DNA from 2 places in the Viridibacillus sp. KH_047 genome. Region 1 is predicted to be linked to the other one. Evidence: a T-box and tRNA genes for the amino acid it is inferred to sense, from the RefSeq annotation. Region 1 holds a T-box; the other holds one or more tRNA genes.
The links. The T-box of region 1 lies ahead of leuS (leucine--tRNA ligase). A T-box ahead of a tRNA ligase gene usually reads a tRNA of that ligase, here a tRNA-Leu.

Region 1 (3,392 bases):
AAAAACTGAGAGTCTTTGAGATTCTCAGTTTTTTTATTTGCATAAAATACTACATAAATTTATATATTTGCTAGAATTTGAATATTTGATACTTGTTTGAGAAAATGGAAGAGGGAGAAAATTCAAGTAAAGAAAGGGGTAGTGAAGATGAAGCCTATTTATACTTCAGCAAGTGAAGCAATTGCTGATATTCAAGATGGTATGACACTTATGGTGGGTGGATTTGGCTTAGTTGGTATTCCAGAGCAACTCATTCTAGCTTTAGTTGAAAAAGAAGTGAAAGACTTAACCATCATTTCTAACAATTGTGGCATTGATGATTGGGGACTTGGATTACTGCTACATAAAAAACAAATAAAGAAAATGATCGGCTCTTATGTAGGAGAAAATAAGGAATTCGAGCGTCAAGTACTATCTGGTGAGATTGAGGTAGAACTGACACCACAAGGTACACTAGCCGAGAAAATTCGTGCAGGTGGAGCAGGGATTCCAGCATTTTATACACCTGCGGGAGTGGGGACTCCTATTGCAGAAGGGAAGGAAACACGCATATTCGGTGGTAAGGAATATGTCTTAGAGGAAGCCTTACGTGCAGACTTTTCCTTAATAAGAGCAGCTAAAGCAGATCGTTTTGGTAATTTAATTTATAACAAAACAGCACAAAACTTTAATCCAATCATGGCTGCAGCTGGACGATTTACGATTGCTGAAATAGAGGAACTAGTGGAGCCGGGGGACATTGACCCTAACCAAGTTCAGACACCGAGCATTTACGTACAAGGTCTAGTTCAGGCGAAACAAGAAAAAAGAATTGAACGCTTAATGATTCGTTCTTAAAGAAAGGGGACTTTGAGATATGAATGTAAGAGAAATAATAGCTCGTCGTGCGGAGCAGGAAATTGCTGACGGGAATTATGTCAATTTAGGAATTGGTATGCCAACATTAGTAGCTAATTATATAGCTTCAAATAAAGAAGTAATTTTACAATCAGAAAATGGATTATTAGGAATAGGACCATATCCGACAGAGGATGAGGTAGATCCTGATTTGATTAATGCAGGAAAAGAAACAGTAACAACTATTCCTGGCTCTGCTTTTTTTAGCAATGCTGAATCATTTGCGATGATCCGAGGAGGCCATATTGATGTAGCCATTTTAGGTGGAATGGAAGTATCTGAAACAGGTGACTTAGCCAATTGGATGATTCCAGGGAAAATGATTAAAGGTATGGGCGGAGCTATGGACTTAGTGCATGGTGCAAAGAAAATTATTGTAATAATGGAGCATGTAGCAAAGGATGGTTCTGCTAAGATTAAAAAGACTTGTGAGCTACCGTTAACAGGAAAATCCGTTGTCGACAAAATCATTACGGATCGCGCTGTCATTGATGTAACACCTACAGGACTGGTATTAAGAGAAGTATTTGAAGGGTATACAGTAGAAGAAGTTGTTGCAGCCACTGGGGCCGATTTAAATATAGAAAATGTACAGGAAAATGTAGTTGTTAGATAAGAGCTATTCTATATAAAAAGAAAGGCATAAGTAGGATATGCCTTTCTTTTTTCACATTAAAAATAAAACGTGTATTATTGATATCCTTTCTTCACATATAAATAGGGTAGAAATCGTAGCCTTTACATATTATAAAGAACATTTCATTTTGAGTATCTTAACCCTTTTATTTCCAATGATTATTAAATTGCTTGTCATTTTGGCTCAATTCGATTAGAATTAGATTAAAATATAACAAGACTATGATAAGGAATAGTAAATTTATTTGATTTTCAAGAGAGCTAGCGGGTGGTGTGAGCTAGTAAATGGATAAATTGAACTCGCCTTGGAGTCTGCAATGGTGAATACAAGTGTAACCAAAGCCGTTTTCCGCGTTAAGGAGTCAAGTTGAGTGTAATACACTAATTTGGGTGGTACCGCGGGAACCTTTTTAAGCTCTCGTCCCTTTTTCTAGGGACGGGAGTTTTTATTTTGTCTAAAATATAGGAATATTATGACAATATAAATGGAAAAACTTGTTTTATTATTTTAAGGAGGAGAAATCATTGAATTTCAATCATCAAGAGATCGAAAAGAAATGGCAATCGTATTGGGCAGAACATAATACATTTAAAACTGTCAATGACGAATCAAAGCCAAAATTTTATGCACTAGATATGTTCCCATATCCATCAGGAGCGGGTCTACATGTTGGACACCCTGAAGGATATACAGCAACAGATATTTTAAGTCGTTTCAAACGTATGCAAGGCTATAATGTCCTTCACCCAATCGGTTGGGATGCATTCGGACTACCTGCTGAACAATACGCTTTAGACACGGGTAATGATCCTGCTGAATTTACAGCAAAAAATATTGCTACATTTAAACGCCAAATTCAAGAACTTGGCTTCTCGTATGACTGGGATCGTGAAATCAATACAACAGATCCAAGCTACTATAAATGGACTCAATGGATTTTCGTTCAACTATACAAAAAAGGCTTAGCTTATATTGATGAGGTAGCTGTTAACTGGTGCCCAGCACTTGGTACAGTACTTGCTAATGAAGAAGTAATTGACGGTAAATCAGAACGTGGTGGTCACCCTGTTGAACGCCGTCCTATGAAACAATGGATGCTGAAAATTACTGCTTATGCTGACCGTTTAGTCGACGATTTAGAAGAAGTAGATTGGCCAGAAAATATTAAAGATATGCAACGTCACTGGATTGGTCGCTCTGAAGGTGCAGAAGTGGCATTCACAGTAGATGGTACAAATCAATCGTTCCGTGTATTCACAACACGCCCGGACACATTATTTGGTGCTACTTATGCAGTACTTGCGCCTGAACATAAACTAGTAGCTGAAATTACAACAGATGCACAAAAAGCATCAGTTGAAGCATACCTAGATGAAGTGAAAATGAAATCTGATCTTGAACGTACTGATCTTGCAAAAGAAAAAACGGGTGTCTTCACAGGTGCTTATGCAGTCAATCCGATTAATGGTGAGAAAATGCCGATTTGGATTGCTGACTATGTACTTGCAACATATGGTACAGGTGCAATCATGGCTGTTCCTGCTCACGATGAACGTGACTACGAATTTGCAAAACAATTCGATTTACCGATCGTTGAAGTTGTAGCGGGTGGAGATATCGAAAAAGAAGCATATGCTGGAGAAGGTAAACATGTTAACTCTGGATTCCTTGATGGTTTAGGCAAAGAAGAAGCGATTGCTAAAGCGATTGAATGGTTAGAAGAAAAAGGCGTAGGTGAAAAGAAAATTTCTTATCGTTTACGTGACTGGTTATTTAGCCGTCAACGTTATTGGGGAGAGCCAATCCCAGTTATTCATTGGGAAGATGGCGAAGTAACAACGCTTGATGAATCAGAGCT
Region 2 (3,392 bases), 280 kb from region 1:
CCATTCATTACTAATTAATCGCATTTCTAAATGGCAAGATCCATTATTCAAATTAAAACGTTCCAGTACCAAACAAACGGTTTCATAGATTTTATTGTAAAGGGCTTTGTCCATATCTCCCAACAAACAATAACCAGTAACAATAAAACGGTCGAAAAACGTTATTTCTTGTTCAAGGACTGCAATAATATGAACTTTTCCTTTGTACACACAAGCTTCAATCAAATATTGAGGACCCTCTAAATATTCCTCAATTAATAACTCTCTGTTCCCTTTCATTAATAATGCATTAATGGATTGTTCTAATTGCTTGTCATCTTTGGCAAATAACACATCTTTAGAACCAGTTGAAACGGGGGTTTTTACAATGAGAGGAAATAACCCTTTTTGATTATCGATAAAGTCTTCTAAGGAATCATCTTTTTCAAACTTTACAAAATAGGGGGATACCGGAAGATCTTTTAAAAGTTCACGTGTTGAAAGCTTATCTTCCATTTTCTCTAAAGGTTCAGGGGACACTGCAGTCAAATCAAATTCTTTTGACAGCTTTGCTGCTACATGGACATAAGGATCAATAAAACTCAATATAGCTTCTATTTTTTTTCCTTGTGCTTGTATTGCTCTTATATTTTCTTTTAACAAATTATGATTACTCAATTCAGTCAGAACCATTTGGTGAACTTCGGGGAAATCAAGTCTGTTTTCAAGGAACCGTTTCCTATCGGTTAATAATATAGTAAAAAACCCTAGCCTTTCAGCGGCCTTCATTGCCTCTCTACTTGAACCGGATTTATTACTACCTATAAAAATAATTGTTTTCATAAATTTGCTTATCAACCTTTCTAGTGTCTTTATTGGCATTTTAGTCTTTAAAAATAGTTTATTCAATGGCGACTTGATTTGTTTAGGTCAAATTAACTATGAATAAATAATTTATAATTGGAATAATTTAATTTAACTAAAACTCTACTTTTTCAGAGCAAAATCGACAAGTAACCCTTAGGAAAATTTATAGTTTGTAATTCTTCCGCCATAGACTATAAGCACGCTCTTTTTCTATACTCTCCTTTATATTTTCAAGCCCTTTAAAGACCCAAACTTCTTATGTTTAAATTGAAGAATATCATTTCCCCATAGATTTGTCCGTATATCCTACTATCGTCATTAGGATTAAGACATCTATACCTGCTGCTATCGTACTTCGTAAAATGATTTTGAATGCTGACCATTCAAATTTTTTCTTGGCTTACAAATAATTCTGAGAACACGTAAGCGTGTGTTAATCGTGACAATCTTTAGATAATTCCTTACTCTGTATGATAAACTCCTCTAAGTCATGTGAGTGAATTTTACGAGTACTTTTCCTATCACTTTCTTAGCAGCAGTTAATTCATTACTATAGAACATGATTGTTGCATCCCTATGGCCGCGTGTATAATAGGCTCTAAAATAACGTCTGAATGAATGTTAATTGTTGTTCTGTTAATGCGCTCTTTCTCATTGAATACCTCCTTTAAATCACTGCAAGGATCTTTGATAAAAATAGTCGTATTCAAAAAACACAAAAAAAGACTCTAGCACATAAGCTAGAGTCTTAATGTATATATAGTTTAGGATACCGGTGGTCGGGGTCGAACCGACACTCTCGAAAGAACACGATTTTGAGTCGTGCGCGTCTGCCAATTCCGCCACACCGGCATAATATTATTATAGATCATATGTAGTTATTTTAAAAATAATTGGAGGCGGCAACCGGATTTGAACCGGTGGTAGAGGTGTTGCAGACCTGTGCCTTACCACTTGGCTATGCCGCCGTAAATAGAAAATGGAGCGGAAGACGAGGTTCGAACTCGCGACCCCCACCTTGGCAAGGTGGTGTTCTACCACTGAACTACTTCCGCAAATTTAACTGGGGTACCTGGATTCGAACCAGGGCATGACGGAATCAAAATCCGTTGCCTTACCGCTTGGCTATACCCCAATAATATGGGGCGACTGATGGGAATCGAACCCACGAATGCCTGAACCACAATCAGGTGCGTTAACCACTTCGCCACAACCGCCATAATATTATTATATCTGAATTATTTTATTGTCAAAAATTAAATGGGGCGACTGATGGGAATCGAACCCACGAATGCCTGAACCACAATCAGGTGCGTTAACCACTTCGCCACAACCGCCATTATATAATTTAAATTGGCAGGGGCAGTAGGAATCGAACCCACATCAAAGGTTTTGGAGACCTCTATTCTACCGTTAAACTATGCCCCTAAAATAAAAAAATGGTGGAGGGGGACGGATTCGAACCGCCGAACCCGAAGGAGCGGATTTACAGTCCGCCGCGTTTAGCCTCTTCGCTACCCCTCCAGAAAAACATGGTGCCGGCGAAAGGAGTCGAACCCTCGACCTACTGATTACAAGTCAGTTGCTCTACCAACTGAGCTACACCGGCATTATTATGGTGGGTCAGGACGGAATCGAACCGCCGACACTTAGAGCTTCAATCTAATGCTCTACCAACTGAGCTACTGACCCATAATAATTTAATATTCTTTTTTTAAAAATGGCGGTCCGGACGGGACTCGAACCCGCGACCTCCTGCGTGACAGGCAGGCATTCTAACCAACTGAACTACCGGACCATTTGGTTGCGGGGACAGGATTTGAACCTGTGACCTTCGGGTTATGAGCCCGACGAGCTACCGAACTGCTCCACCCCGCGATAATGGTATTATTAATTTAAATGGTGGAGGATGACGGGATCGAACCGCCGACCCCCTGCTTGTAAGGCAGGTGCTCTCCCAGCTGAGCTAATCCTCCGTATAATGTTATAAATGGTGACCCCTACGGGATTCGAACCCGTGTTACCGCCGTGAAAGGGCGGTGTCTTAACCGCTTGACCAAGGGGCCATATAATAAATGATAATGTGTATGGCGGAGAGCAAGGGATTTGAACCCTTGAGACAAGGTTACTCGCCTACACGATTTCCAATCGTGCTCCTTCGGCCACTCGGACAGCTCTCCAAAAATGGCTCCGAAGGTAGGACTCGAACCTACGACCGTCCGGTTAACAGCCGGATGCTCTACCACTGAGCTACTTCGGAATAATATGATCGCCTAGCAACGTCCTACTCTCACAGGGGGAAACCCCCAACTACCATCGGCGCTAAAGAGCTTAACTTCTGTGTTCGACATGGGAACAGGTGTGACCTCTTTGCCATCGTCACTAGACTATTGTATTACCTAAGGACAAGAATAATTATATCATCTTTTTTAAAGTTTAGCAAGTGTTTTTTGCTATTTTAGAAAAGTTTTTTATTATTCTCTCAAAACTGGATAAATTACATTGAAGTTAGTTAAGTAAAATTTGGTTAAGTCCTCGATCTATTA

Region 2: it encodes a tRNA-Leu, which carries the amino acid that the T-box ahead of leuS (leucine--tRNA ligase) is inferred to sense. The anticodon was not compared.

Annotation. Positions count from the first base shown of each region.
Region 1 covers NZ_CM174479.1:849,778-853,169, forward strand. Annotated here, with positions in the region: gene AC3IS5_RS04350 (MDR family MFS transporter) at 1-19, shown strand, start outside; gene AC3IS5_RS04355 (CoA transferase subunit A) at 148-837, shown strand; gene AC3IS5_RS04360 (3-oxoacid CoA-transferase subunit B) at 857-1,513, shown strand; T-box leader at 1,747-1,962, shown strand; gene leuS (leucine--tRNA ligase) at 2,059-3,392, shown strand, end outside.
Region 2 covers NZ_CM174479.1:570,235-573,626, reverse strand. Annotated here, with positions in the region: gene AC3IS5_RS02935 (ATP-grasp domain-containing protein) at 1-822, opposite strand, end outside; tRNA gene AC3IS5_RS02930 (tRNA-Leu) at 1,617-1,698, opposite strand; tRNA gene AC3IS5_RS02925 (tRNA-Cys) at 1,741-1,814, opposite strand; tRNA gene AC3IS5_RS02920 (tRNA-Gly) at 1,827-1,901, opposite strand; tRNA gene AC3IS5_RS02915 (tRNA-Gln) at 1,910-1,981, opposite strand; tRNA gene AC3IS5_RS02910 (tRNA-His) at 1,988-2,063, opposite strand; tRNA gene AC3IS5_RS02905 (tRNA-His) at 2,108-2,183, opposite strand; tRNA gene AC3IS5_RS02900 (tRNA-Trp) at 2,201-2,274, opposite strand; tRNA gene AC3IS5_RS02895 (tRNA-Tyr) at 2,287-2,370, opposite strand; tRNA gene AC3IS5_RS02890 (tRNA-Thr) at 2,380-2,455, opposite strand; tRNA gene AC3IS5_RS02885 (tRNA-Phe) at 2,463-2,538, opposite strand; tRNA gene AC3IS5_RS02880 (tRNA-Asp) at 2,568-2,644, opposite strand; tRNA gene AC3IS5_RS02875 (tRNA-Met) at 2,648-2,724, opposite strand; tRNA gene AC3IS5_RS02870 (tRNA-Val) at 2,747-2,822, opposite strand; tRNA gene AC3IS5_RS02865 (tRNA-Glu) at 2,838-2,912, opposite strand; tRNA gene AC3IS5_RS02860 (tRNA-Ser) at 2,935-3,026, opposite strand; tRNA gene AC3IS5_RS02855 (tRNA-Asn) at 3,032-3,106, opposite strand; rRNA gene rrf (5S ribosomal RNA) at 3,118-3,233, opposite strand; rRNA gene AC3IS5_RS02845 (23S ribosomal RNA) at 3,370-3,392, opposite strand, start outside.